One region of the Bacillus paralicheniformis genome, then DNA from elsewhere that is predicted to be linked to it. Evidence: predicted binding sites of a transcription regulator. Region 1 holds the regulator's gene; each other region holds the start of a gene.
What was found. The regulator LexA, encoded in region 1, represses DNA repair genes until DNA is damaged. The targets are predictions, from matches to a motif close to CGAACATATGTTCG.
Positions count from the first base shown of each region.

Region 2: the regulator LexA is predicted to act here: its motif matches at 3,926-3,939, upstream of uvrB (excinuclease ABC subunit UvrB).
Region 3: the regulator LexA is predicted to act here: its motif matches at 6,188-6,201, upstream of CP943_RS07265 (ImmA/IrrE family metallo-endopeptidase).
Region 4: the regulator LexA is predicted to act here: its motif matches at 5,100-5,113, upstream of CP943_RS06190 (YhjD family protein).

Region 1 is NZ_CP023665.1:2,022,154-2,029,774, reverse strand. Features, by position in the region: gene tkt (transketolase) at 1-48, opposite strand, end outside; gene CP943_RS10485 (DUF896 domain-containing protein) at 212-445, opposite strand; gene CP943_RS10480 (YneB family resolvase-like protein) at 511-1,158, opposite strand; gene yneA (cell division suppressor protein YneA) at 1,177-1,488, opposite strand; gene lexA (transcriptional repressor LexA) at 1,640-2,263, shown strand; gene CP943_RS10460 (NucA/NucB deoxyribonuclease domain-containing protein) at 2,462-2,890, opposite strand; gene CP943_RS10455 (thymidylate synthase) at 3,184-4,023, opposite strand; gene CP943_RS10450 (hypothetical protein) at 4,083-4,844, opposite strand; gene CP943_RS10445 (prohibitin family protein) at 4,933-5,766, opposite strand; gene CP943_RS22440 (hypothetical protein) at 5,759-5,899, opposite strand; gene wrbA (NAD(P)H:quinone oxidoreductase) at 6,210-6,824, opposite strand; gene CP943_RS10435 (flavin reductase family protein) at 7,026-7,621, opposite strand, start outside.
Region 2 is NZ_CP023665.1:3,772,836-3,780,456, forward strand. Features, by position in the region: gene uvrA (excinuclease ABC subunit UvrA) at 1-1,866, opposite strand, end outside; gene uvrB (excinuclease ABC subunit UvrB) at 1,874-3,859, opposite strand; gene CP943_RS19350 (CsbA family protein) at 4,043-4,276, opposite strand; gene CP943_RS19355 (DUF5316 domain-containing protein) at 4,395-4,688, opposite strand; gene CP943_RS19360 (PDZ domain-containing protein) at 4,814-6,049, opposite strand; gene swrA (swarming motility protein SwrAA) at 6,323-6,676, opposite strand; gene ctpB (carboxy-terminal processing protease CtpB) at 7,029-7,621, opposite strand, start outside.
Region 3 is NZ_CP023665.1:1,414,315-1,421,935, forward strand. Features, by position in the region: gene CP943_RS07230 (IseA DL-endopeptidase inhibitor family protein) at 1-330, opposite strand, end outside; gene CP943_RS07235 (3D domain-containing protein) at 781-1,521, shown strand; gene CP943_RS07240 (DHA2 family efflux MFS transporter permease subunit) at 1,579-3,003, opposite strand; gene CP943_RS07245 (TetR/AcrR family transcriptional regulator) at 3,020-3,598, opposite strand; gene CP943_RS07250 (hypothetical protein) at 3,709-3,945, opposite strand; gene CP943_RS07255 (regulatory YrvL family protein) at 3,974-4,387, opposite strand; gene CP943_RS07260 (poly-gamma-glutamate hydrolase family protein) at 4,856-5,503, shown strand; gene CP943_RS07265 (ImmA/IrrE family metallo-endopeptidase) at 5,516-6,172, opposite strand; gene xre (HTH-type transcriptional regulator Xre) at 6,361-6,714, opposite strand; gene CP943_RS07275 (helix-turn-helix domain-containing protein) at 6,941-7,147, shown strand; gene CP943_RS07280 (hypothetical protein) at 7,137-7,433, shown strand; gene CP943_RS07285 (helix-turn-helix domain-containing protein) at 7,434-7,621, shown strand, end outside.
Region 4 is NZ_CP023665.1:1,209,602-1,217,222, forward strand. Features, by position in the region: gene CP943_RS22965 (methyl-accepting chemotaxis protein) at 1-136, opposite strand, end outside; partial or broken gene CP943_RS22970 (protoglobin family protein) at 437-808, opposite strand; gene CP943_RS06170 (FAD-dependent oxidoreductase) at 1,029-2,579, opposite strand; gene CP943_RS06175 (SDR family oxidoreductase) at 2,700-3,557, shown strand; gene CP943_RS06180 (IDEAL domain-containing protein) at 3,626-3,859, opposite strand; gene CP943_RS06185 (competence protein ComK) at 4,132-4,710, shown strand; gene CP943_RS06190 (YhjD family protein) at 4,704-5,069, opposite strand; gene CP943_RS06195 (TVP38/TMEM64 family protein) at 5,277-5,888, shown strand; gene lepB (signal peptidase I) at 5,901-6,419, shown strand; gene CP943_RS06210 (S8 family peptidase) at 6,548-7,621, opposite strand, start outside.

The sequences.
Region 1 (7,621 bases):
GGAGAGTGTTCGTATTGTTGCGACAGATTTTAATTCAATCGTTTTCATTATGATCCCCTTCCTGTATGGACTCTACTTTCTTATCATAAATCTACCCATCGGTTTTCACAACCATTTCAGCTCAAAAGCAGTGAAAAATGACGAATCTTTACCTTCATTTTAAATTGTAGTATATACAAAAAGGGAATACGATATCGGCGTATTCCCCAAATTAATGCAATCGGCGGTTTCTTTTTTCCTGTTTGAGCTTTTCAGGCGTCACATCATTACCTTCAGGATCAACAATCGTCACAGTTTTCAACGTGTTTTTCATAGACGCGCGGACGCCTTGAAGATATTCCTGGCGAAGCTTCTGCTGTTCTGCTTTTTCTTCGTCTGTTAAAGATCCGCTCTTTGCTTTTTTGGCAAGCTCGTTAATTCTGGCTATTTTTTCATTAGAAATCATAAGATACTCCTTTGATTCGGTATATATCCATCATACTACTAAATCCGCTTTCGTTTGACAACAGATTAGTCTGCAAGGCCGTCCTTATACTCCTGGTAGCGGCGGTGAACGGTTGCTTTTGAAATGCTGTATCCGAACCCTCTCAACACGGCTGCAATCTCCGCAAACGTCAGCTTGTTCTCCCTGAGCCTGACGATTTCTGAAAGAGGCGCTTCGATCCGCTCTCTCCCGCCGCCTTCATTGCGGTGTTTCAGATTCCTCTCCGGGCGGTAGCCGTTTTCGACCGCCTTCTTCATTCCCCGCTTAATTTTCAGGTTATGTATTTTCCGCTGGTATTCTTCGACAATGCCGACAATCTCCAAAACCATCGAATCCGCTTCGGAAAGCTCAAGTTTTCCCCGGTGAGCCAGCGTGTAGATTTGAACGCCTTCTTTATATAAACAGTGAAGAAGGGCAATTTTGGCATTCCCTCTTCCAAGTCGCGTATCATCCTGTATTAAAACTGCGTCAATGTCTGATGTTTTGATTTCCTCGAGCAGATCGAAGACGCCGTCGCGGTCCATCTCATATCCGCTCGCCTGTTCGGAAATGACGTTCACGACGTTCATCCCGTGCTCGGCGGCAAGCGACTGGAGCTCTTCAGCCTGCCGTTTTAATGAGGTTTCCTGCTGCTCCTTCGCAGTGCTTACCCTGGTGTAAATAATCGCATTCATGGAAATCCCCTCAATCATTTATTCTACAACTGCAAGCTGATATTGATCGGAGTGCTGTTTGGCTACCGGCAGGACCAAAACATCGCCCGGTTTAATAACGGAGGTCGGCAGATTGTTTTTATCGGCGACCCATTCGATGAATTTTTGTTTGTCAGCGGGTTTTCCGCCTTTGATCCGGTCGGCCAGCTCCCACAATGTATCGCCTTCCTGCACTTCTATTTTAACATATTGCTTTCTTTCTTCGATTTTACCGGCAAAAGACACAAACAGAATACAGCAGCTGATCACAGCAGTAAACAGACTGACAAAAATCAATGATTCTCTTTTCATATCCATCACCCCAGAATGTTTGTTCGGTTTTATGATTTCAGTATACATACGAACAAATGTTTCTGTCAATCGTTTTTTTCGAACCTATGTTTGTACTCAAAGGAAAAACATGCTATAATCTAGCTAAAATCGACGTTTTGAGGTGCAAAAAATGACGAAGCTATCAAAAAGACAACTTGATATTTTGCGTTTCATTAAAGAAGAAGTGAAACGCAAAGGCTATCCGCCTTCCGTCAGGGAGATCGGAGAAGCGGTCGGCCTGGCGTCAAGTTCAACGGTACACGGCCACTTGGCAAGGCTTGAAACGAAGGGATTGATCAGAAGGGATCCGACGAAGCCGAGAGCGATCGAAATTCTCGATACAGAGGAAGAAATTCACATTCCAAAAAACCAGGTTGTCAATGTCCCGGTCATCGGAAAGGTGACGGCCGGTACGCCGATTACCGCAGTCGAAAACATTGAGGAATACTTTCCGCTTCCAGACCGCCTGGCGCCGCCGGATGAGCATGTCTTTATGCTGGAGATCATGGGCGAAAGCATGATCGATGCCGGAATTCTTGATCAGGATTATGTGATAGTCAAACAGCAGAATACCGCAAACAACGGAGATATCGTCGTTGCGATGACCGAAGACGACGAAGCGACTGTTAAGCGGTTTTTCAAGGAAGAAACCCATATCCGCCTTCAGCCGGAAAACCCGACGATGGAACCGATCATCCTCCAGAATGTGACGATTCTCGGAAAAGTCATTGGCGTATTCCGCACGGTTCATTAAAAAACGGACTCATCAGCAAAACCGCCGGTCGGCGGTTTTTTTTCGCACGAAAAAACAGGCTCACATCCATACGGAAATGAAGGATGCGAGCCTGAAACAGAGGGATTGATCATATGCTTACATTACCATTATCCCCCAAACAAGTTTTCCTGTCAACAAAAATGTTTCCTTGAGGAAACATTTATCGTTGTCTCCCTTTTATCGAACGATAAACAAAATTCTCGTCCCGTCAGCGTAATCGCTCAGCCTGTTCCCGACCCAGGAGCCGGCTCCGCGGTTATCCGATGAGCTGACATATCTGACCGACGCTCCTTTTCCCCCTTCTTCACACATGGCCATCGGCCATTCGTCACGGTCAAAGCCCGGCTTAGTCGGAATCCCCTTTAATGATTCCTGACGGCGCTTATCCGCTCCAGATCTTTCAATTGTGCAGACATCTGAATGGCCCGCTTTGATCGCATCGCTTATATGAGCACCTGTTTCAGGATAGCGCGATGCCGGAAAATACAATACGTCATCATACCTTGCAGCGCCTTCGGCATGCTGAGGAGAATATGCAGCCCCTCCCGAAAGCCCAAGCAGCACCAATGCGGAAAACAGCAGATGAACCGCCCATTTTTTGATCATGACAAAAACAACCTCCTCTTGTATATGCTGGTGTCACTAACAGATTAAGAGAGAATTGTTTTTGCTTTTCGGGCTCTTTGTGAAAAAGACGTTTAGAATGTGTAAATAAACGTAAGTTAAATGCTCGGGGCATACCCGTGAAAAACTGCATGTGCTTTTTGCGTCCGCTCTAAACGTATACACGGCTGCCGTCAGGAAACATGCGGCAGCCGGATATGCAAATTTTTTCATCGTTGTATTTTTTAAAAATGATTCATTCACACAACAAAAAAACAGGCGGAAAATCCGCCTGTTTATACGGCAACTTCAAATGTCAGCTTGTCGCCGTGCTTATAGTCAATTAATTTAAAATCATCGATTGTAAAGTCATAAAAGTTTTTGATGTCCGGGTTGATCCACAGCTTCGGCGCTTCATATTGCTCGCGTTTCATCTGAATGTTTAAATTATCGATGTGACGGGTATAGATGTGACAGTCGCCGATATTGAAGATGTATTCGCCCAGCTCATAACCGAGGACTTGGGCGATCATGCGCTGCAAGACGTTATATTGGAACACATTGAACGGGTTGCCAAGCGCCATGTCATTGCTTCTCGCTCTTACTTCCAAAGAGAGCTTTCCTTCTTTCACATACCATTGCGTCTCATAGACGCAGGGCGTCAAGGCCATGCCGTCCAAGTCATCGGGATTCCACAGCATGGTCAAATGCCTGCGTGAAGACGGATTATGCTTTAACTGATGGAGCAAATAATCCACTTGATCGGCTTTCTGCCCGTTAACCGTTCTGTTTTTCTTCGCTAATTGATAGCCGTAGGCTGCTCCGATTGTGCCGTCTTCAAGCCGCCATTGATCCCAAATATGAACCCCCATATCGTTCAAAACTTGAACATCATTGGATTTCAGCTGCCAGATCCAAAGCAGCTCTTTGATGGCCGTTTTCCACGCCACCTTCTTCGTCGTCAAAATCGGCACTTCCGAATTGTCAAACCGCATTTTTTCGCTCATGATGCTCAGCGTATGAGCCGGCGTTCCGTCTGAATCCCACTTCGTCCGGACCTGATATTCTTCATCGGAGATCCCTGATTCAATAATTTTTTGAATGATTGCATTGTATTGCTGGTCATAATGGCTCATCTTATCCTCTCCTCTTTCCACATGATATGTATAAAATGAGTTTTTTTCAAGATTTAAGATCATACGCGGGTTTGATAAATCTCCAACGCTTTCTTGATAACATTTTTATCGTATCCGGTGACATCATGGATTTTCTCAGTCCAGCCTTCAATTGTGTCCGGCTTCGCTTCTCTGTATAATCCTTTGCTCGTGCTAAGATATATGTCCCAGCCGCTGAATTCCCAATGCGCGATTTCATGTTGAAACGGAATTCTGCATTCCAGTAATGGCGCAGGCTTCAATGCCGCTTGCGAGCATTCAGCTGCCTCCCAAAAAACGGACATGTCAACAGGCTCTGTAGAGTAGACTTGAGTTGACACCTTTCCGTTCGGCCGATGGTAAAGGACCTTAACTCCGCCGGTTGTCGGCTTGACTTGAATTTGTGCTGCCGGGAAAAAACCGTCCAGCTTTTCACTGGTATAATCTTCACATTCGCAGTCGATCAGAATCGGCTGCAGCCATTGATCTCCCAGATCACATAAAAAGCGCCGTCCTCTTTCATCAAGCGCGATGACTGCGGCATGCGCGCGTTCTGTTTTGAACGAACGGCCGATCGGAAAAGCTTCCACTCCGTCTTTTGTAAACTCGTCCAGCAGCCAAATCGAAAGGTCAAAGCAATTGCCGGCAATGCCGTACTCTTGGTGGTGTTCCTTCATCATTGAGACGTTCCGCTGTTTCTGATCCCCTCCCTGATGATAAAACCATGCCTTTGTCAGCGTTTCCATCGGAAAAGCGTCGAATCTTCTCCACGTACGGAGAATGGCATCCGGAGCAAACATCATCTTCCCCCCTGTCCAGAAGCGATTGTTAACACTATTATATACGGGCGACCGAGACGAAAAAAATCCCTTAGCAAGGGATTTTTTCGTTTTATTTTCCTTTCTCATCAGTCGGAATCTGGATCAGGGAATTCGATCCTGTCGCTTTAGGCATTTTTCCGTCCCATTTTTGGATCCATTGATACTTGATCATTTCATCTGACATCGATTTTTTAATAATTTCATTATACTCGGCAATACCTTGAGCTTCGATCTTTTTCTTTTTCGCTTCCGCTTCGGCGATCTTCAGCTCTGTCTGCGTTCTTTCCAGTTCCTGCGAAGACTTCACGCGCGCGTCAATCGCTTCCTGGGTCGCTTTATCAGGCTTTGGCACACCGAGTGTTAAATCGTCAATGACAAAGCCGAGCCCCTTCATATCATCTGCAAATGTTTTTTGGATTTCTGCGGCGGCATCAGATGATTTTTGTCCGTATGTATCAATGACGGAGTATTTGGAAATCGACTTTCTTGCAGCGTCCCACAGCCTTGTTTTCAAGTAGCTGTTTTCGATTGATTCAATATCGACCGCTCCGAATTTATTAAACAATTCTACGACTTTATCAGGCTGAACGACATAGTTGTAGGCGATGTCCATTGAGATGTTTTTGCCGTCAGAAGTAGCCACTTGAATATCCTGATTGTTTACAGTCTGCATCCGCACCGGATATCTTGTGACTTTGTCAAACAGTCCGACTAAATGCCAGCCTTGATCAAGCGTTTCCGATTTCACCCCGCCATTCGGAGAATAAACGACGCCGACATATCCGTTCGGAATTTTCTCGATGAACAAGGAAGCTGTGAATCCTCCGATAATTAAAGCAACAGCGACAATGATTCCGCCGAGCAGCGTTTTGTTTTTATTCTTCTTTGGTTGTTTTTCATTCATCTTTGTCATCCTCCAGCGTTTTCTTTATTTTGCTCGCCCCGCTTCCGACTTTTTTAAAAAGCGGGCTTAACATAAGCCATACGCCAAACCCTATAATGGATAGCAATATGATCGAACCAATCATGACTTTCACTTTTGTTTCACCCCTTTTGCATTTGTTGATTGATCGTATGACTAAATAAAATCATTTCACTTATGTTTACGTTCATATGAACTTAAAGTTTCATTTTTTTAAAATGTAATAGAAAAAATTTTATCATTGCAATTGCGAAATCAATGGCATCGTTAAAGGATATGTCGGATAACTTACTCTTTATGCCGCGTATATCATGGCGTGTTCGCAGTCAAATGAAGACGAAGCGGCATGCCGAACCAACTATCAGCTGGGCACATACTAAAAAAAGAGCCAAATGATTGGCTCTTTTAAAAATATTAAATTTCAATTATTGTTGATTGCCCTTTTTAACCCATTCAGCTACAGTCACTGTGCGTTTAGCTTGATGTTTCACTGCAGCTTCCACGTCTTCAATCATCTTCCCGTTTTGATCGACTGTAACACTCGTTCCATATGGATTTCCGCCAGCCCCGAAGAGGACAGGATCAGTGTATCCCGGAGAAGCAATAATAGCTCCCCAGTGCATCATTGAAGTATATAAGGACAAGATTGTTGCTTCTTGACCACCATGTGGATTTTGAGCGGAGGACATTGCGCTTACAACCTTATTTACTGTCTTTCCGTTTGCCCAAAGTCCGCCTTGTGTATCAAGAAACTGTTTCATTTGGGATGCCATATTGCCAAAGCGTGTTGGTGTACTGAATATAATAGCATCTGCCCACTCTATATCTTCTGAGGATACGACTGGAATGTCCTTTGTTGCATCAACAGTGGATTTCCACACTTCATTTCCCTCAATGGCTGATTGCGGAGCCAATTCTTGTACTTTTAAAACTCTGACTTCAGCACCTGCTTCTTCTGCACCTTCTGCAGCCCATTTGGCTAATTGATAGTTTGTTCCGCCCATACTATAAAAAACTACAGCTAATTTTACATTTGACATATGATCCAGCTCCTTTGATTTTCTAAATAGTTTGTCTAAAAATCCCATGTTTTCACACCTGCTTTTTTGTTTTCTTTTCGGCAAACCTTTTAAGAACCACCCCCTTGAAGTGTTTCGCTGCCATTATTATTCCTTGCTAGAATAAACTTAAAACATTTCAATTTAATAAATCTCAATTTCGAGATATTATGGATGGTTATATTACTTCGGTCTTTTTCTGGTGAAGATTTCGCCAATCTTTGCGTAATCATGCCCGGCTAAACGACTGATGGCGCCGAGGCCTCTTGGATCGATTTTTCCATTTTCATAGATGCCGCTTTCGATATGATATTGAACGACTCTGCCTATCATAAAATCGCATCCGTCAGAGTGCTTATCTCCCAACTCTAATGAATACTCCAGAACACATTCCATACGCACTTTTGCTTCTATCACGCCCGGCACCGAGACTTTCATACTTTCAACGGGGGTTAACTCCGCTAACTGAACTTCACTTTGACTTGGTGGTAGGCTGGCGGCCGTTAAATTCATTTTTTCAACGTTTTGTTCATCAACGATATGGACCACAAATTCTTTGCTGTTCAAAATGTTTCTCGCTGTATCCTTTTGGCTCCCTTCAAAACGTTGAATAGAAAGGGAGATCATCGGAGGATTTGAAGATACAATATTAAAGTAGCTAAAAGGAGCTCCGTTTAAGACGCCCTCCTCTGATAAACTTGTAACAAATGCAACAGGTCTCGGTATAATACTCCCGATTAAAAACTTGTAGTTCTCTCTTTCTGTTTTTGTATTGGGAT
Region 2 (7,621 bases), 1.8 Mb from region 1:
CAAGTTGTTTTCCTTTGCGCCTTTGACCTCGATAAAACGGTTGTCAGGCTTCCTTCTCTCGGCAGGAAGAGGAATGAATTTTTTCCCTGAGAGGTACTGCCCTGTCAGCGATTGATCATCGTTCATCACTTCTTCCGGTGTTCCGGCGGAGATCACTTCTCCCCCGTGTACGCCCGCGCCGGGTCCGATATCAATTAAATAGTCGGCGGCAAGCATCGTGTCCTCGTCATGCTCGACGACGATCAAGGTGTTTCCGATATCCCTCATGTTTTTGAGCGTATCAATCAGGCGGTCATTATCGCGCTGATGAAGACCGATTGACGGCTCATCAAGAATGTAGAGGACACCGGTCAGCCTTGAGCCGATTTGCGTTGCAAGCCTGATCCGCTGCGCTTCTCCTCCCGACAGAGTGCCGGCTGCGCGGCTGAGCGTCAAATAGTCAAGCCCGACATTGTTCAAAAACCCAAGGCGCTCTTCAATCTCCCGCAAAATGAGGTTGGCGATCTTCATGTCTTTTTCCGAAAGTTCAAGTTCACGGAAAAATTGAAGGGCGTTAGAAACCGACATTTCGGTTATCTTACCGATGTGAAGGCCGTTTATCAGCACGGCGAGGGATTCCTTTTTCAGACGATAGCCTTTGCATGAAGGGCACGGCTGATTGGCCATGTATTTTTCCATCAGTTCCCGAACGTAATCAGAGCTCGTTTCTTTATAGCGCCTTTCGATATTGCGGATGACGCCTTCGAACTCAATGTAGTTTTCCCGGACCTGTCCGAAGTCGTTTTCATATCTGAAATAAATCTGCTCATCTCCGCTGCCGTAAAGGATTTTTTCAAGCTGGTGCTTCGGCAGCTCCCCGACCGGAACATCCATATCGATTCCATAATGGCTGCATACCGCTTCAAGCAGCTTCGGATAATACTGGGAGCTTTGCGGTTCCCAAGGTGCAATCGCATTCTCCTTTAGCGACAGCTCATCGTTTGGAATGACGAGCTCTACATCGACTTCCAGCTTGGACCCGAGGCCGTCGCAGCTTGGACACGCGCCGAACGGGCTGTTGAAAGAGAACATTCTCGGCTCCAGTTCACCGATTGAAAAACCGCAGTGCGGGCAGGCATGATGTTCGCTGAAAAGCAGCTCTTCCTGTCCGATCACATCGATGATCACGCGGCCTTCACCGAGGCGGAGCGCCGTTTCGAGCGAGTCTGTGAGACGAGCTGTTACCCCTTCTTTTATAACGATACGGTCGACGACGACTTCAATCGAATGCTTTTTATTCTTTTCGAGCTCGATGTCTTCTGAGAGGTCGTTCATTTCGCCGTCGATCCGGACTCTCACATAGCCTTGTTTTCTGATTTGGTCGAGCACTTTCACGTGCGAACCTTTTCTTCCCGAGACGATCGGCGCGAGCACCTGGATCTTCGTGCGCTCGGGATATTCCAAAATTCTGTCCGTCATCTGTTCGATCGTTTGCGAGGTAATTTCAATCCCGTGAACCGGGCAGACCGGCTTTCCGATTCTGGCAAACAGCAGCCGGAGATAATCATAGATTTCCGTCACCGTTCCGACTGTCGACCGGGGGTTCCGGCTCGTCGTTTTCTGATCGATGCTGATCGCCGGCGACAGGCCTTCGATCGCATCGACGTCGGGTTTGTCCATCTGTCCTAAAAACTGGCGGGCATATGCGGAGAGAGACTCGACATAGCGCCGTTGCCCCTCTGCATATATCGTATCGAACGCAAGGGATGATTTCCCTGATCCCGAAAGACCTGTCAGCACGACAAGCTGGTCCCTCGGAATAGAGACATCGATATTTTTCAGGTTGTGGGCCCTTGCACCTTTCACCTCAATTCGTTTCGTTGCCATTCTCCATTCATCCTTCCGATTTTAACTCTAGGAGCAAGTCGCGAAGCTCAGCGGCACGTTCAAAGTCAAGCGCTTTTGCGGCTTCCTTCATGTCGTTTTCCATTTGAGCGATCACTTTTTCCCGCTCTTTCTTCGTCATCTTCGAAAGCTTCGGCTCCTCTTTTGCTTGATATTCTTCCTGCTCTTCAGCAGCATGAGTTGCCCGGATGACGTCCCTGATCTTTTTGTTGATCGTTTTCGGCGTAATGCCGTGTTTATCATTATAGGCCTCCTGCTGTTCGCGGCGGCGCTTCGTTTCATTGATTGCGATTTCCATTGAGTTGGTGATTTTGTCGGCATACATGATCACGCGGCCTTCAGCATTTCTGGCGGCGCGGCCGATTGTTTGAATGAGCGAACGCTCAGACCGCAAAAAGCCTTCTTTGTCTGCATCAAGGATGGCGACAAGTGAAACCTCCGGAATATCGAGTCCTTCCCTCAGCAGGTTGATGCCGATGAGAACGTCATGCTTGCCGAGGCGAAGGTCGCGGATGATCTCGATCCGCTCCAGCGTTTTAATCTCGGAATGCAGGTACGTGACCTTGATTCCGATTTCTTTCAGATAATCCGTCAAATCCTCGGACATTTTTTTCGTCAGCGTAGTGACGAGGACGCGTTCATTCCGCTCGATTCTCTGCTGGATTTCGCCGATCAGATCATCGATCTGCCCTTCAATCGGCCTTACCTCAATGATCGGATCGAGCAGCCCCGTCGGCCGGATGATCTGCTCTACCATTTCAGGCGTATGCTCAAGTTCATAAGGGCCCGGCGTAGCCGACACATACACGATGTTGTGAATGTGCTTTTCAAACTCTTCAAACCTGAGCGGACGGTTATCCAAAGCGGAAGGGAGCCTGAATCCGTGATCGACGAGAACCTGTTTCCTCGCCTGGTCTCCGTTGTACATTCCTCTGATCTGCGGCATGGTGACATGCGACTCGTCTATGACCATCAGGAAATCGTCCGGAAAGTAATCGAGCAGCGTATATGGAGTCGAACCTGCCGGACGAAGCGTCAAATGTCTTGAATAGTTTTCGATGCCCGAGCAAAAGCCCATTTCGCGCATCATTTCCAAATCGTATCTCGTCCGCTGTTCCAGACGCTGGGCTTCAAGGAGCTTGCCTTCTTCACGAAGCGCTTTAAGGCGCTCTTCCAGCTCCTCTTCAATGTTTATGATCGCTTTCTTCATCTTTTCTTCCCGCGTGACGAAGTGGGAAGCCGGGAAGATCGCGACGTGTTCCCTCTCCCCTAAAATTTCGCCTGTCAGGGCATCCACTTCCCTGATTCGTTCGATTTCGTCGCCGAAAAATTCAACCCGGATGCAGTGCTCATCCCTTGAAGCCGGGAAAATCTCGACGACATCGCCGCGCACTCTGAATGTTCCGCGCTGAAAGTCGATATCATTCCGCGCATATTGGATGTCAACGAGCTTTCTGAGCAGCTCATTTCGCTCGATTTCCATTTCCGCTCTGAGCGAGAGCACCAGTTCCCTGTATTCCTCTGGGGAACCCAAGCCGTAAATACAAGAAACACTCGCCACAATGATGACATCTTTGCGTTCAAAAAGAGCAGACGTGGCAGAGTGCCTTAATTTATCAATCTCATCGTTAATGCTGGCATCTTTTTCGATAAATGTATCAGTCTGAGGCACGTAAGCTTCAGGCTGGTAATAGTCATAATAGCTGACAAAATATTCGACTGCGTTGTTTGGGAAAAATTCCTTAAACTCGCTGTACAGCTGTCCGGCGAGCGTTTTGTTGTGGGCGATGACGAGAGTCGGTTTGTTGACTTCTTTAATCACGTTTGACATCGTAAACGTCTTTCCTGTACCGGTCGCCCCCAAAAGCGTCTGATGCTTTCTGCCTTCATTGATTCCTTTGACAAGCTGATCAATCGCTCTCGGCTGATCCCCCTGGGGCTGATAATTCGAGACTAATTCAAAGCGGTCTTTCACAAAAAAGCCTCCGTTTCTTTACGAAATCTTCCTGCTTATTATTTTAACACACCCGAAGTAAAAATACGAACTAAAGTTCGGTTTCTGTGTTTTCCCACAAAAGCCGGCCCTTCCTGATCTATCAAAAAACCCCTCCTTTTTGTCATCAAAAGCAGGGCTTTACGGCAATCATTCTTACGATTTCTATGAGTCTTCCTTCTTTTCACCCGCCTTTTTCGCCGCATAGAGTGAACCGGCCACGAGCGAGACGATATCAAGTCCTACAATAAAAAAGGTTTCCGTATAACCTTTTAAATATGAAGCGAACAACAGCGCTGCGGTCAGCGCAATCCCGACGTAATGGTTATAGGTCACCCTTGTAAAAAACAAGACAAGCAAGAAAGGAAATATCAGTGCAAAAACGGCTTTTGTAAACACAAAAACCCTCCTCACGTTTCTTGATCTTATTCGATTATATTAAAGAACAAAGAAACGGACAAACATGGACACTCATTCATTTTGTCCATTATCATGCCGCGTTATTCGGAATCAGACGTTAAAAGGCGAAAAAGAACGAGATTCCGGCTGCCAGGAGGTTCGGCATGGCGAAAACGGCGAGTGCGTTTGCCAGTTTGCCGTTCCACTCCCTGTGCTCCTTCGTTTCCGAATCGTGATTTCCCTTGAACCGGTCACCGCTGACAAATACGCCGGAACATAAAGCAGACAGCAGAATTGCGCCTAGTCCGGCGGATCCCGAAACTTTGAAAATCAACGTCCAATCCCCGGCCGCAGCCGAAATCAATACAGCTATCAAACAAACAAAAACACCGGCGAGAAAAGCCTTTTTCATCAATCATTCTCCTTCAATCGGTTCTATCCATCATCCTAGCGGAACGTTTTGTAAAAGACAACCAAAAAGATTCCCTAAAAGGAAAAGCAAAAGCGCCCGAAAAAGCGGCGCTTTATTAACATCAATTATTCTGTTTCTTGTGAGGCGGCTGCCTCAGCGTGCTTCATCGCCGCATCCTCTTCTTTTACAAAGATGATGCCAAGCTCATGATGCTCTCCTTCATATGAAGCTCTTTGTTCAAAACGAATTTCATTGTTTAAACCGACGACTTCAAGTTTGAAGAAAGCACGGTTCTTTTGAAGCGCTTCGTAGAAGTCCGCCGCATTTTTCACTGAAATCCCGTTAACCTTCGTGATGATTTCGCCGATCTTGAGACCGAGATCGGCTGCCGGCGTGTTCGGAATAATGCCGAGCACCACGAGCCCCTGGTCTCTCTTTGAAAAATGGAAAGGGGCGGAATTATCGTTCATCCGCTGTTTCCATGATAAAAAGGCCCTTCCTGCGATCGCCGCTCCGGCGGCAAGAGCGGCAAGCGGCGTCCACCATACGCTTCCGGCCGCGAGCAGCAGAATGATAATACCAAGCACGCTGATGCGCTTCGCTGTAATTTTAATGCTTTCAATCGGAAGCGATCCTTGAACTCTTTGGCCGAAGCCGATGAAATAAGGAATCCAGAGGAGCTCAAAGCCTCCGTTAAATGACAGAACGGGCCACCACGGAACCGATGATTCGATCGCATGTCCCGGAATGAGAATGAACAACGGCAAAAGCCAGGTTCTGCCCGCAATCTGCTGGCCGATCGGGAGCCCCCTTTTGCTCATAACGATCGCAGGGGAAGTTTTGATATGTGCCGTTTTGTAGACGAGCACTCCTTCCGCTACCAACAGAAGTCCGAGCAAGACGGCAGCAGCCGGCCAATTCGCGAGGGACAGCTGTGGAAGTAATGCGTCAAGCGCTCCGAAACCGGTGTATTCGATACATAAACCGACGACGATGCTCACGCCAAGCGTATATGCCGCTGACAGCAGACTCTGTCTGAAAGTTAAAGCTGCGGCAACGCTGACCGCCGCTATTAAAACCAGCATACCCATCGGCAGATACAGCCCTAAGCCGAACGAAACAATGGACAGCACGAGTCCTGCCAAGAGTCCTTTGGAATATGTAAACTTAAACTCGTCATAAATATCTTCAATACGCGTATGAAACGTCTTTCTTTCACGTTTGATCCGGGCATAGCCGTAAGCAAGACTCATGATCATCATAAAATAGAAGAGCGGGTGCAGAAAAAACAATCCTGCTCCTTTTAAAAGTTCAATTAAGCTTTCTTCAACTGACAAGGGAACGTTCACCGCCTCAGCCAAGCATTTCAGGCCGCCTTAAATACGGCAGCTTTTTAACGTTGGATATTTTAGGGAAACCCAGCTTGTCTAAAGCGTCGGCACGAGGAAATGACGTGCGGCCGTTCAGGCGGGATGCCTGAGCCGTCAGCCGCAGAAACTTTCGTCATGATGCTTTAACGCCGGTGCTTTTTAAGCGCATTCGTGACGACAAATGCTGGCACCTTTAGGCAAGCTGGTGCATTTTATTATTATTCTAACAAATAATAAAATGCTTGGGTATGGTAAACGTGAGGTTTATTTCTCCTGGCTCATCCAAAGCGTCACATTCGACAAAGAAAAGTCTTTCAGGTAATGATTGACTTCGACATCTAGAATATCTCCTATCAGCTGCATTGACCGCTTGATATCGGTCAGATTGATGCCGAGCCGCTTGTGGTTGTCCATCAAGTAGTTGAAATAAAGTTCCGCGCAATCCTCATTGATATCCTCCACACTTTCGACCGAAGTGTAGTTTACGAGGTATCTGCTGAACAGCATAAGCAACCCTACTGCCTTTGTAGCGGAAAACGTAACGTCTTGTGATCGAACTTTTAACTGCTCCACTAATTCATAGTATTTTTTCTCTCTCACAATACTTGCCCTTTTCAATCGTGTACCCCCATTTATTATTTATATATAAGAAAAGCGCAAGCGTCAGACGACTCCACCAACAGAGACGAAGAACGCAAACCGCGCTAACATTCTCCGCAAAAAAAATGCACACATTATAATTCTTGAAAAAGCTTTGGTTCTATTTTAAAAAGTTTTCCTTAGTTATACAACTTGCAAAAGTTACATTTTTACTGCATCTTTACATCCTTATAAAGTCTCCCATACACTTATGTTATCGGGTCAATTCTATTCATTATGAATGTTTTTTTTATGAAAAAACAAAAATTTTAGGTAAAAAGATTGAGAATTTATTTTCTGAGAATAAAAAAAGTGAGGACATCCTGTGTCCTCACTTTTTATTAAACAGCACTTTTAATGCGGTTTGCAGCTGAAGATCGTTCTTTTCTTTCATCTTTTTCTCTTCAATCCGCAGGTTCATTGTATTTGCCGTTTTTTGGTCAATGATGCCCGTTTGTTTCAGCTTGTTTTCAGCCTGAAACGCCATGACGGCTTTTTTTGTGCCTTCACTGTAATAGCCGTCTTCCCGGCCGGGCACAAACCCGAGTCCTTTCAGCAGGTGCTGTGCCCGCTTAATTTCATTGTTGTTCATATCCGGCTTGAGAGGCTCCTTCAGCTGTACAGGCCCCACCGAGAAATATGCAGGCTGGGCGACTGGAACGGTCGGCTGAATTCCCTGCTTATGGATCCAATTCCCTTTAGGCGTCAGCCATTTATACAGCGTCAGCTTAATATTGCTTCCGTCTCCCATCGGAACCGCTTGCTGGACGGTTCCCTTTCCAAAGGAAGGATCGCCCACCACGTCGTAACCCTCGGCTTCTTTTAATGCACCTGCAAGAATTTCCGACGCTGAAGCGCTGCCCTTGTCCGTAATCACGCTCACAGGATATGGTTTTTTCTCTTTTAATTTTGAGAAGTATTGTT
Region 3 (7,621 bases), 610 kb from region 1:
AATGTTGTATTTTTCAAATCCTTTTTTAATGGCGTCTTTTGTGAAAACCGGTGCCAAGTAATCTGTTAACTTTGCTTTTGTGCTGAATTCACTGCACATATACGTATATGGAAGACCGCGGTATTCAAATGTTTTGGTTTGGCAAGTTGAGTTTTTCGCTTTTGGATTGTGGCCGCTCATCGTATTCCAAAAGTGCTCCCGTGCCTGCAAAGTCATTTGCATGACTTGTTTATTTGTTAAATTCCCTGATGTTTGGTTTTTCGCTGCGAGAGATGCTCCGGCAGGTAAGATGAGTAAAACAGCTAATAAACAAACGATTAACTTTTTCATGTTCCTCTCTCCTTAAATATATCTCTTATGTTACAAATGTTACAATAATTACAGATGGATTACAAGAGATTTGCGAGAAAAATTTTCCTCCGCTGTTTTCTAATATATGACGACATAAAAGCGACTGGGGTTATATGTTTAGGAAAATAAATTACGTCTATTGATTCGTTTTCCCGAATTTCTCTTCTCATAAACACAAAAGCCCCATGTTGAAAAAACATCTTATACTGAAAAAGAATTCCAGCTTGAACCAGCGTCAAGAGCAGGAAAGAGGACGTCTGAAACATAAAGGAATCATGTTGTTGAAAATCAGAATTTTACATAAAATCAAACTTTATCAGTAAAAAATCTGTAACGAAATTCGCATCAATCTGTCATAGCGGTGACATTTTGCTGTGTTACGATTTTCCCTGTTAGTTTCAAAAGGGCTAACAAGGGAGGATTTAACTTATGAAGAAGACAATCATGTCCTTGGCTGCAGCCGCAGCTATGTCGGCGACTGCATTCGGAGCGACTGCCTCAGCAAAAGAAATCGAAGTTCAAAAAGGAGACACGCTCTGGGGGATTTCTCAAAACTACGGAATGAACCTCAAGGACTTAAAAAAATGGAATCAGCTTTCATCAGATCTGATTTTACCGGGTCAAAAGCTGAACATTTCTTCTCAAGAAGAAAAATCTGAAGAAAAGCAGTACACCGTTCAGCCAGGGGACACGCTCTCAAAAATCGCAAAAGAGTTCGGTGTAACTGTAAGCGATCTTCAAAAACGGAACAATCTGAAGTCGGACCTGATTATTGCAGGGCAAACGATTGCGATAAATGGAGAAGCAGGAGAGGCTGCTGCTGCAGCGCCTGTGAAACAAGAGTCCGCGCAAAAACAAAACGATCAGCCTGTCAACGTGCAAAAGGAAATCACAGTGACAGCAACTGCGTATACGGCAAATGACGGGGGCATTTCAGGCATCACAAAAACGGGAGTCGACCTGAATGCGAACCGTGATGCAAAAGTCATCGCGGTTGATCCAAGCGTGATTCCGCTCGGTACGAAAGTATATGTGGAAGGCTACGGCGAAGCGACGGCTGAAGACACCGGAGGCGCCATTAAAGGCCATAAAATAGACGTATTTATTCCAGATAAAAAAGACGCTTTCAATTGGGGCGTCAAAACCGTAAAGGTCAAAATTTTAAACTAATATCAAAAAATGCAGGAGGCGCTTCATGCCTCCTGCATTTTTTTGATGGATCGATGTTTATGCTGGATGATGTTCCCCGCGACTGCTTTTCACAAAAACCGAAATCACAAGAGCAGCTGCTGCAAAGACGATGGCTACGAAATAAACCATATGAACGCCTTCTGTCATACCTTGCATGTGCAGCTCCTGACGGCTGGCTCCTGAAGAATGCGCGATAAAGCGATTCGAAACGGTCGTCAGAATTGTCGTGTACAATGCCGGACCGATGGCCCCTGACACTTGATTGACCGTATTCATAATCGCCGAGCCATGCGGGTACAGCGGTTTGGGCACCTGGTTTAAACCGAGCGTCATGATCGGAGCCATCGTTAACCCGACGCCGAGTGTGAAGCCGGCGTACAGCATCATTCCCGCCGCCATCGGCGTATCGCTTGAAATATTCGTAAACAGCGAAAGGACGGCAATCACAATGATCAACCCGGTGATCAACAGCGGTTTAAAGCCAAGCTTATCAAACAGGCGTCCTGCAACAAGAGATGTCATCGCCAGGACAAGGCCGCCCGGCAGCATAAGAATGCCTGTATAAAGCGGTGACAGCTCAAGCGCCATCTGGAAGTAAAGCGGCAAAATCAGCATCATCGAAAACTGTAGCATCATCACGATCCACATCAGGATAACCGAGACGGAAAATATTTTTGACTGAAACGGCCTCATATCAAGCATCGGCACTTTCAATTTGAGCTGGCGCATGACGAACAATATTAATCCGATGACACCGGCTGCCAGTCCGATGATCACTTTCGGACTGCTCCAGCCCGCAGCTTCCCCGGCGTTGCTGAAGCCGAAAACGATTCCGCCAAACCCGACAGTCGATAAAAGAATAGATAATATGTCAATTTTCGGATACGTCAGTTCGGTTACATTTTTCAGGCGGAACGCCGCATAAAAAATCATGAAAACCGATACTGGCAGCATCATGAAGAAAACAACGCGCCATGAATAATGCTCGACAATATAGCCTGAGATGACCGGACCGATCGCCGGGGCAAATAAAATAACGAGCGTTAGGATTCCGGTCATCGTTCCGCGTTTTTGCGGCGGAATCAAAGTCAATATCACATTCATCACAAGCGGCAGTATCAAACCTGTACCTGAGCCTTGGATGATCCGTCCGGCGAGAACGAGCGGGAAGACCGGAGCGATTCCGGCCAGAAAGGTTCCCGCCGTAAATAATGTCATCGCAGACAGAAACAACTGCCTTGTCGTAAAGCGCTGCATTAAAAACGCAGTAATCGGCACGGCGATGCCGATCATGAGCATATATCCGGTTGACAGCCACTGGGCCGTGTTCGCTGAAATGACGAAATCGTCGATGATCTTCGGCAAAGCCACATTCATGACCGTCTCATTAATCAGAGCGAGAAAATTTCCGACGATTAAAATGGCGATAATCATGAAGGAGCCTTTTTTAGCATGTTCCATTTGCATTTCCCACCCTTTATGATCGTTTTAGTAAAAAAGGAATTTGTTCGGCGGCTGCACTGAGGGGCCGACCGTTTTTTTTCGTCACTGAGAGCACATACGCACCCTCAATCATCGCCTGTATCGCGACGCTCAGCGTCTCGGCCGTTTCCGGCGCGTAGCCTGACTGGAGCAGTTTATCCTGATAGACAAGCTGCCAGTCTTGATAAACCTGTTCACAAGTTTGGCGGAGCCTTTCGCTGAACGACCACGTTTCTGAGGCGACGGATACGATCGGAATATCATCGTTTTCTTCCATGATGTATTCCTCGATTCCGTCAGCCATCATCTGGATATAAGATTGAAACGCCTTGACAGGATCAGCTTCTCGGCTGATCGCTGACAATATATACGCTTTGATTCTTTTCCCGGTTAATTGAATCGCCTCTTGCGCCAGTTCTTCTTTGCCGCCGGGAAAATAATAATAAAGCGATCCCCGCGGCGCTCCGCTTTCGGCTGTGATTTGGCTCAGACCTGTGGCATGGTAGCCTTGTTTGCGGAACAATCGTGAAGCTGCCCGCAATATTTTGTCGCGGCTGCTCATTTTTTCTGCCATCCTATCATTCCCTTATGATTTTATACTGATCGGTCTATATAATTTTAACGAAAAAAAAGACCTTTTTTGAAGGCCTATTTTAGAAAAAGGACGATTTGTCCATATTCGGTTCACCGGGAATCCGCTGAAGGCTTCAGAAAGCCGGCAAGCAGCGGCGCCACAGCGATCACTGCCAAGATCGACAAAAGGCTGTCAGATATGAGGTGAACAAAAGTGGAATTGATGGTATAGAGTGCGAGCACCGTTAAATAAACGGCCAAAAAAACGTAGCCGAAGATTTTCTTGCGGAACGGTTTTTTGAGTTGAATAAAAAGAAACATTCCGGCCATTAAAATGATAAACGTCACAGTTCTATTCTCCCTTCGCGAATGTTTCTCAATCCTCGTATGTCCGGTTTCTTTCTTTGTTGTCTTCAAATGCCAGCTGAATGACGAATAAAAACAGACAGGCGATGATTTCCACATCCAGCGGGATGGTGATGCTGTCCATCAATTCATCAGCGAGATGGATGGCAAGCCACGTAAAAAAACATTCGATCATAAAGGTCACGGCTTTATGACCGATCATAAAGCTCAAAATCTTTTCCGGGATTTCAAACAGCGCGCCGAGGCCAAAGGATAAAAGGATATACCAGAAGAGCGACCAGGGCGATTCGTATGTCACGCCGAAAATCGCGAAAAAGCCGGCAACGCCGAAATAATAAGACCCGAATAAGAGCGTAAACACAGTGAGGATCAACAGAAAGATCATAGTCACTGCGAACATGGTACCGAGAGTTTTTTTAATCATTAAACATTCATTCCTAATCATGCAGTGTATATTCATGATATCAGAAAAATATCCGGTTGTGAGTTATTAATGAGATTTTGGGGTTAAAGTTTGTGTGGAAGGGGGGGAGTGGAGAGAGCGTTCTGAAAAATTCCTAAGGTGTTTTTCGAGACCTAATTAATCGCCATATATCATATTTGGAGCGTTTTCATAAGGGCTGCAAAGAGGATAGGATCCCAAATGAAAAAGGCTGTCAGCCGGCAACCTTACTTTGTTAATCATATTTCGTATTTGCTTGTTCTAAAACCGACGTGTTTACTAGAAGAATTATTTTCGTGCCTTAGGTGATTTTCGATTTTGGTTCAATTGCTTTAATCTTTTAAATCTCATAAAGAGATTTTTATTTTCCTAGAGGGAACATATTTACAACCGCTGCGACTCCCGGTACACTACATAAAAACAGGACAGGCAGGTGCAAAAAATCAAGAGATGAAGCAGGCTTTAACTGACCAATACGGCAGCTTTACAGAGATGGCAGAAAATGAAATAGAAGGAACCGATTATTCGGTGGCTGCGCGGGATGCAGGGAGCGCACTGCTTGTGATGGCTCCCCACGGGGGCGGGATCGAACCGGGCATCAGTGAAATTGTCAGGGCTTTTGCAGCGGGTTCTTCGGTTTATTTATTGGAAGGATTGAAAAGGCGCGGCAATAAGAGTCTTCATGTGACAAGCGCCCATTTTGACTGCCCGCTTGCCGTGCGAATGGCTGCAGGACATCGATACATACTGGCGTTCCACGGATATGACGAGCCTTTCCGCCGGCATACGCTCATCGGGGGGACAGATCGAAGGCGCGCCTTGTTGTTTGCGGAGACATTGGAGAAGCACGGATTTTCTGCGGAGCTGGCGGCTGAAAGGGGATATCTTTCAGGTACAAACCCTGCAAGCATCAACAATCGCTGCCAAACAGGGTTAAGCGTGCAGTTTGAAATCAGCACTGCCCAGCGGAAGGCGATGTTTGAGCAATTCACATTAAAGGGCAGGCGAACGTCTCAAAATGAGGTGTTTTCCCGCTATGTCAAAGCTTTGAAGGCAGGAGCCCGCATCGCATATGGGCCGAGTGCAGCCGGGAGCTGAGCCGGCTGTTTTTTATTTTCTCAGCATATACGCCGGCCGGCTTTCTGCCGCGACCATTTTGCCGACGCCGTTTGCCGTTGTGTACGGGCGGCGGGTTTCCCGACGGTAGCGTGCAAGTTCGTCTTCTTCTTTAAGGCGAGCAGCATTCGCTGATTCGCTCTCTTGGGAAAGGCTCGCCATCCATGCCTCATGAAACTGGATCCCGGCTTGCCGTTTTTCAAAGAGCTCGATCCGTTTGACAGCGAACGATTCCGTGATTTTAAAGAGGTCGGCGATCATTTTAGCGGCTTGGCATCGCAGCTGGGGAAAATCCATTTTTAAAAGCATAAAAGTAGGGACGCAAAAATGGTACATAAATTGATTGGCCTGGAATTCCTGCAGCTCCCTGAACATCTGATTCATATAAAGCTGGTTTCCCGCGTGCTTTAATACGTGGCATAACTCATGGGCAAAATCCTCCCACTGCTTTTCCTTTGAAAGGCTGCTGTTGAGAATGATGCTGTACATGCCGTCATGCTTAATCATCATGCTGTTGACATTTTCATAGTGAATCCAAATGTTAAAATGAGCGGCTATGCGATTCATATCAATGTGGTGGGGTTCAAAAAAACCAAACTTTTGATACATATTTTTGACGTATTCTTCTAGGTGAGATAAGTAAAACTTCAATACGAGACACCCTTTCGAACAAATGTTCTGTTTTTAGCGGGAAAGAAAAGCCCGTCAAAGGGGCTGTCATGTTTTCATGCAGATCTATCATATACGATGAGCAGCCTCTTTAGCAAATCTTTCCCTTTTTTATCGTCTTAACTATTAAATCGGCGCTCATCAGGTAATGTTTAATAAAAATTCCTTTTTTATCCGTTTTGTTTATCTCCGGGCTTTCGTTTTTTCTCTTTTTCTTTTAAGTATTGAATGAACTCGATGGCCTGCTGTCTGCTTTCGGGGGAAAATTCCTGCATGTCTCGGTATGCAATTTGCAGATCCGGATCTGCGATTTCGTCTTCAATCGTTTTTTTCTTTTCCGTTCCTGTCAACAGATAGTCAATCGTCACTTTATAGTAATCGGCGAGTTTTTTTAATGTTTCATAGTCCGGCTCGCTTCTTCCGTTTTCGTAATGGGAGTAGCGGGCCCGCGATACACCGATCTGCTTTGCAACTTCTTCCTGTGTCCGTTTTCCTCTCAGGCTCTTCAGTCTGCCGCCTAACATAGAATGACCTCTCTTCCTCAATTCGGCATGTTTATCTCTATTATAGATACAAAATGTATCGAAATAAATATATGATAAAAAAAGTATCAAAAAAGTATTGATGATAAGAAGTGTATCATATATAATCAAATCATCAGATACGTATTGTATCAAAAACAGGGAGTGAGAACATGTGCGAAAACGGTTGATCGAAGAGCGTTGTAAGAGGGTATGGACCCAAAAGCAAGTGTCGGAAAGGCTTGGACTCTCCGAGGTTTATGTTCGCAAAATCGAAAGGGGAACACGCAATCCCGGCAGAGAAACGATGCTGAAATTCGAAACGCTTTACTCAGTTCCTGATCGATTGCTGTTTCCCGATCTTTTTCAGGTCTGTTTGGATACATATTGTATCAAAGGAACTCTGTATGAAAGAAGGCGATGTCATGAATCTTGAACATCCGATGGTCACACACATTCGAACGCACGGCTATCCAAAGGAAGCCGACAGAGAGCAAATGCGAAGACATGGCGGACCCGCCGGATATCCACAAGGAGGCAGAATGGGTAAAATTGTGATTTCCTACAGCTCAGACCGTTTTGATCAATGGCGGCTCGGCGAAGCCGGGGGATTCATCGCTTTTACGAAAGACGGAAAGCCTGTATTCCAATTCGATCGTAAAGGCCAATACGAACGGTATCTCAGACTGAACCGCAGAAGGCACAAGGAAGGGGGAAGATGAATGTCCCGTCCGCTCGATCAAAGCTATCCCTTTTCCGTTTACTCAGGGCTTTTAACACCTGTGCACTACGAGAAAATAGGCAATGCCATTTGGCTGTTTTTATGGTGCATCAGTTCAACAACTAAGGAAATCGAACGCGATGGGATGACATGGGGCATCGTGCTCGGCAACAAACCGCTGAAAGCCGC
Region 4 (7,621 bases), 810 kb from region 1:
CGATCGAGGCGTTGAGCGAAAGCAAATTCGTCTGCTCGGCAATGCCTGTTACGATTCCGAAAATCTTTTCGATCTGCAGCGCGATTTCTTCCAGCTTTTTAATTTCCTGCTCGATTTGCGTCATGCTGCTTCCCATTTGATTCAGCTGGTGTTCCTGCTCCTCAAGCTCCTTTTTTCCGCCGATCGATTTTTGTTCGACAGAAACAGCTGTCTTCGTTCCGGCTCTTGACGTTTCGGCGATTTCGGACGATTTGTCGACCAATTCCTGTACAGCGCCCGTTGTTTCGGCAAATAAAGCGGCCAAAGAACCGGAAGTATCTTTGATTTGCCGGTGAAGGTCATTTTTGCTCTCTTCATCAAGTCTGCGGAGCCTTGCATGCTCGTCTTCAAAGGCCTCGAGGACGATCTGCTGTTCGATGTTGAGAATTTTGGTGACGGCTTTGACTGACCGCCTGTATTCCTCATCGGATAATGCGTTTTCAAAGATTGACAGCATGGAAAGAAGGAGATCTTGAAATGCCCCCAGATACCACTTTGGCAAGAGCCCAATCCGAAGATGAACGTGGGCGATCCGGATCCTTTTTTCTAAAAAGGCTTCGTCGATGACACCTGAAAACATTTCCTGGATGTGGATCGTCAATGTCTTTTTGAGACGGTCAACTGAGCTGTGGTCATGGATGATCTCCATCAAAGAGTTTTCATGCTCAAGGTTTTGGTAAAACCGGGTGACGATGGTTTCGATATGTTCAGTGACTAAAGGCTTCAGCCTGCTCAGCACCCAAAGATCATCATCCGTCAAATCGACCATTGCCAGCTGTTTTTTAAATTCTGCGTGCTGATTGAGCCTGATTCTTTTTGTTTGGTCAGGACCTTCTTCAGCAAAGAATGATCGTTCTGTCTTTCTATCCTTTTTGAATAACACGATCGTATCCCCCTGTAATCGTTAATGATAAAACTGCCGTTTTTATGAAATTTCCAGCATTTATCTTTTTATCGGCAATTTTTCATTACTTTTTAACTTGTACACCTCAGCTTTCCGGATCTTTCAAAGGTTCTACGGCAGGACCCTCGATGACATCGCCGTCGACCGAAAACCTTGAGCCGTGGCACGGACAGTCCCACGTCTTTTCTCCGTCGTTCCACTCGACTTCGCAGCCCATATGGGTGCATGTTGTGTCAACCAGATGAAGCTCGCCTTTTTCATCGCGATAAGCACCCGCACGTTTCCCGGCATGTGATACGACCGCACCTTCTCCGTTGACAAGGTCTTCCGGCTTCCTGATCGGCTGTTCGAGTTTTCCTTCGGCAAAGTGTTTTGCAACATCCGCGTTATAGGAAATGACTTTTTTGATGCTTGGATCCGGGTGGAAACGGGCCGGTTGAAAGACGGCTTGATAAGGATTGTCTTCGCCTGCGATATGGTCTGTCATCAACTGCGCGGCGAGGGTGCTTGTTGTCATGCCCCATTTCCGAAAGCCGGTGGCGACGAGAATGCGCTTTTCTTTCGGATAGATCGGCCCGATATACGGAATTTTGTCAAGCGTGATTAAATCTTGCGCTGACCAGCGGTAAGGGATCGATTCAATGCCGAACACGCCTTCTGCAAATGATTCAAGCGCCTGATAATGCTTGATTGTATCCTCTCCCTGGCCGGTTTTGTGGCTTTCACCGCCGACAAGAACCATTTCTTCTCCGTCAATCGTCACCGAACGGAGCGAGCGTGAAGGCTGATCTATACTTAAATACATGCCGCCTGGATACGGCGTTTTCGGCTTGACGGCGAGCACGTATGACCGGCTCGGCTCAAGCCTTGCAAAATAGAAGCCTTTTTTATCATGAAACGGAAAGTGCGTGCAGCACGCGACATAATCGCTGAAGATTTGATGCCCGTTTCTTGTCAGCACTTTTGGCCGGTCGCCTTCTTTGATTTCTTTAGCCGCCGTGTTTTCGTAAATTTTTCCGCCGGCTTCCAGGACGGCCTCTGCAAGGTGTTTCAAATAGTGGAGCGGATGAAACTGGGCCTGGTTTTTCATAACAAGTCCTGCTTTCATATCGATTGGAACGGGGAGATCTTTGATGAATTCCCTGTCAATCCCGAGCTTTTGATATGCCTCATATTCCTTTCTGATTTTTTGTACCGATTGTTCTTCAGTTGTGTAAATGCATGCGTCCTGTTCTTCAAAATCGCACGGAATCTTTTGCTCAAGCACGAGGTTTTTGATAAAGGACAGCGCCTTGAGGTTTGCTTCATAATACAGTCTCGCATTTGGCATTCCGATGTGCCCGATCAGCTCATCATAGATCAGATCATGCTGTGCGGTGATTTTGGCTGTCGTATAGCCGGTTGTTCCGTCGAGTATCCGCCCGGATTCGATCAAGATGACGCTGTAGCCTTTTTTCGTCAGTAAATAAGCAGTCGTCAGTCCGGTCATGCCGCCGCCGATGACGGCGACATCTGTTTTGACATCTTCAGACAGTTCTTCGAACTTAGGAAGATCTGTACTGTTTCTCCAATACGATTCAGGCGAGTCCGGCAGTTTTTGTTCTTGATTGCTCACAAAATTCCCTCCATCATCCATCTGTTTTGTTCTTAAATTTTCCCAATTGAGAAATATTCATGCATGTGAAACGGCTTGTCATAAAAAAGGGGCGTTTTCATAAAATAGTAAGGTTGAATCGATGTGAAGGAGGGAATCGTTTTGAGCAAGCAGCCGAAGAAAGTACTGCCTCCCCAGCACCAAACGCAGCGTCCGGGATTGGAGTATTTGATGGATCCCCGGCCCGTTTTTGACCGGCCGAAACGAGAGCGGAAACTGGCCGGGAAAACCGCGATTATTACGGGAGGAGACAGCGGAATCGGCCGTGCCGTATCCGTTTTGTTTGCGAAGGAAGGCGCGAACATTGTCATTGTCTACTTAAATGAACACCGCGATGCAGAAGAAACAAAGGGGTATGTGGAAAAAGAAGGGGTCGGATGCAAGCTGATCGCAGGAGACATCGGAGACGAGGCTTTTTGCAACGATATTGTGCGCCAGGCAAAGGAAGCATTCCCAACGATCGATATACTCGTCAATAATGCGGCTGAACAGCATCCGCAAAAGGGAATCGAAAAAATTACAAGCCATCAGTTGATCCGAACGTTTCAGACGAATATTTTTTCAATGTTTTATTTGACAAAAGCTGTGCTGCCGCATTTGAAAAAAGGCAGCTCAATCATCAATACCACTTCGATTACGGCTTATGCCGGCAATGAAAGGCTGATCGATTATTCTTCGACGAAAGGAGCGATTACATCATTTACGCGTTCGCTCGCTTTGTCGCTTGTCGATCAGGGCATCCGTGTGAACGGGGTGGCGCCGGGTCCGATTTGGACGCCGCTGATCCCGTCGACGTTTACGGAGAGAGAGGTCGAAATATTCGGTTCAACAACGCCGATGGAACGGCCCGGACAGCCTGCTGAAGTGGCGCCGAGCTATTTGTTTCTAGCCAGCGACGATTCTTCCTACATGACGGGCCAAGTGCTCCATGTCAACGGCGGAACGATTATTAACGGATAAAAAGGCCGGGACTATTTCATAAGCCGGCTTTTTCCGCGTAAAAAAGCCAATCCGGGAGGGATTGGCCGTTATGCGTGCTTTTTCAGCGCTGTATATTCTCTTGAAAGCTCAAGGAAAGATTGCTTATCTCCTTTGTCTAATGCTTCATTAATCTTCTTGTTCAGCGTGTGCAAACGCCGTTTAAAAAGCGATTCATCAAGGACCATTTGAATGTAGATATCCGTGATGGTTACATCAAGTTCTTTCACCTTTTGGGTATTGCGGGACTTCATGAGCTCAGCGTACGACTTTTTCTCTTTCATAAAGATTCCCCCTGATGCCTTTTTTATAGTATATGGATTACACAACAAAAAATCAATAAGTATTTATAATTTTTAGATAATTATTCGAAGATGCGTGTTTATGAGAATAAAAGTTTGTATATTTGGACAAAGAAACACGGATTTAATCGAACAAAACATAAAAATGGCATTTTAAAAACATATTTTCAAATTAATTGGAAAAAATCCTGTCGTTTTGTAAAGGATAATGTTAGATTAATAGTATAAATTTACTAACGATTAGGAGGATCATGATGAGCACAGAGGATATGACAAAAGATACGTATGAAGTAAACAGTTCGACAATGGCTGTCCTGCCTCTGGGAGAGGGGGAGAAACCCGCCTCAAAAATACTCGAGGCTGACAGGACTTTCCGCGTCAATATGAAGCCGTTTCAGATCATCGAAAGAAGCTGCCGCTATTTCGGGTCGAGCTATGCGGGGAGAAAAGCGGGCACATATGAGGTCATTAAAGTTTCCCATAAACCGCCGATCATGGTGGATCACTCAAACAATATTTTTCTTTTTCCCACATTTTCCTCAACTCGTCCTCAGTGCGGGTGGCTTTCCCATGCGCATGTTCACGAGTTTTGCGCGGCAAAGTATGACAACACGTTTGTCACGTTTGTCAACGGGGAAACGCTGGAGCTGCCCGTATCCATCACATCTTTTGAAAACCAGGTTTACCGAACGGCATGGCTGAGAACAAAATTTATCGACCGGATTGAAGGAAACGCCATGCAGAAGAAACAGGAATTTATGCTCTATCCGAAGGAAGACCGGAATCAGCTGATATACGAATTCATCCTCAGGGAGCTGAAAAAGCGCTATTGATCGGGAGCGGCTTTGAATAAATAGTACTCAAGAAGCGCGGATACCTGATTGCGGATGCGGGGATTAAAATAGTTATGCTCTTCTTCGTATCCTTCATATATAAAGGAGTACATCGTAAAGGCTTCGTCCCGTGACACTTCGTGCACCTTGATTTTCCGCCGGCGCAGTTCATTTTTCACGTCGTACAGATCGCGCTGGGCAAGCTTTAACGCCTGTTCGATCAGACGCTGATAGGGGTCTTTCAGCTTGAATGGCCCCTGCTGGATGATTTTCATGTCCCGGTTTAATATGCTGACGGTCATCGGGAGGTAAATCGCCTTTTCAATCATATCCCTGGCTTCAGCGGGAATTCTTGTCATGGCTTTTCTCCTCATTTCTTTTATTGATAAGGAACGTTTGTTCTGTTTTTATTTTACACGAAAGACGGCCTTTTAATCAAGAACGGGAAAAAATGACTAAAATGATCAAGTTGTTTCAGACTAATACAGAAAACACCGAGACGGATGATTTAAAGTTTTTGATTTAAAGTGTAGAATAGAAGTAGACAACCGCCCTGAGGAGAATCAATGTTGGAGCAATTATTCAGCTATTTTACAGAAGAGAATTTAACAGAGTTTTTTCAGAGCTACAGGGCTTTTGGTCCTTTTGTAGCCGTTCTGCTGCCGTTTATTGAAGCGCTGCTCCCGTTTTTACCCCTGCTCGTGTTTGTTGTCGCCAATGTAAATTCGTTCGGTTTATGGCAGGGGTTCTTGTTGACGTGGATCGGGGCATCTTTAGGCTCTATAGCAGTTTTTCTTTTTATCCGCCATTTCGGCCAGCAAAGAGCACTCGGTTTTATCCGCAGGCATCCATCCGTAAAAAAACTGATGATCTGGGTGGAAAAACGGGGCTTCGGTCCGCTGTTTCTCCTGCTTTGCTTTCCATTCACGCCTTCGGCGGCGGTAAATGTTGTGGCAGGACTTTCGAGAGTCAGCCTGCTGCCTTTTTCACTGGCGGTGCTTTGCGGCAAGTTCGTGATGATTTTTATGGTGAGCTTTGTCGGCCATGATCTGAAGGCGCTTTTTACCCAGCCTTTGCGGACAGCTGCCGTGATCATCGTCATGCTGATCTTATGGTACGCCGGAAAACGGGTTGAACATCGTCTGAACGTGAGATTCAGCCAGAGAGAGAAAGACTAGGGGGACACAGAATTGAAAAAGCGTTTTTTGGTCATAGCCGGGGTGCTGCTTGTCATCGTCGTCGGAATTCAGGTCAAAAATGCCGTTTTCATTGAATATAAAGTAGAAGGCGTCAGCATGAATCCGACCTTTCAGGAGGGCAACGAACTTTTGATCAACAGGTTCGCCCACCACTTTAAAACGATCAGCCGATTTGACATCGTGCTGTTTAAAGGACCTGACAAAGATATATTCATTAAAAGGGTGATCGGGCTTCCGGGCGAAACCCTCCGGTATGAAGATGATCAGCTGTATATCAACGAAGAAAAGATCAAAGAGCCTTATCTGGACGATTTAAAGGCCGTCACTGCCGGAGGGGACTTGACAGGGGATTTTACGCTGAAGGAAGTGACCGGAGAGGAAAAGGTGCCTGAAAATGAGTACTTCGTCCTCGGGGACAACCGGATCCACAGCTTTGACAGCCGCCATTTCGGCTTTGTTTCAGACCGGGACATCGTCGGGATTGTGACGGAAAGAATTGATAAAAAGTGATTGGAGAATGCGGCGGAAAGCAAGCGGCCGGCCGAAAGGAATACGATGTCACAATTGTCGTGTCCGAGCAGAACAGCATCAAAAAAGACGTATTTGCAAGAAAAGCCCGGGATTCCGGGCTTTTCTTGCTATTTCAGTTTGATCGCATTGATTCGTTTTTGCAGCTTCGTTTTTTCGGCGGATGCTTTCAGCTTGCTGACCGCTGATTGCGCTGCCGATTTTGTTTTTTTCGTTCTCTTTTGTTCGGCCGTTTTAACTTTGGCTTTCGCCGCTGCCACTTTTTTGTTATAGGCTGACGCGGCTTGCTTTTTCGCGGTGTTCAGCTTTTTTTGCAGATTTGATTTGTCTTTTCCGGCAGGCAGCTCATTAATCGCTTTTTGCGCTTTGCCGAGGTTTGAGTCTGTGGCCGCTTTTTCAGCTTTTGCAACGGCCTGCTTTGCGGTGTTCAAGAGGCTTGAGCGGACCGCGTTGATCCGTTTTTGCAAATTCGTTTTGAAAGTACCGCTGTCGAGTTCATTGACCGCTTTTTGGGCTGCGTCGGCATTGGTTTTCTTTTTTTGCTTCTCTGCGAGTTTTACTTTGCTTTCGGCTGTCTTTTTAAGCTGCTCTTTAACAGCATCGAGCCTCTTTTTCAAAGCGGTTTTATCGGCGTTTGCAGGCAGCGGTTCGATCGCTTTTTGCGCGGTTTGAATGTCCGCTTTTTTCTTTGTCTTTTCCGCTTGTCCGACTGCTTTTTGCGCTTTCTCCAACGGCTGTGTGATCTCTTTGAAGCGGATTAATCCATAGCCGAACAAATGATCACGGCCGGGAGCGCCCAAGTCGCTTGTATAAATCTGCATTTTCTTGCGCAGCTCAGCATTTGAAGCGGTTGGGTACAGCTGTTTCAAAAGAGCAAACATTCCGGTGACGTGCGGCGTTGCCTGTGAAGTGCCGCTTCCAATTGCATAGCCGCGGTCGGAAGATGTACTGATAATCGATGTGCCGGGAGCGGCAAACTCGACGGCGCTGCCGGTGTTGGAAAATGAGGCGATCTGATTTTTTTCGTTGGTGGCCGAGACGGCAATGACGCTGCTGTAGGCGGCCGGGTAATAAACGGATTTTCCGTTTCCGGCATTTCCGCTTGCACCGACTAAAATCATTCCCCGTTTGTATGCTCTATCTACTGCATCGTGGAGAACTTGACTGTCGCCTGAAACGACGAG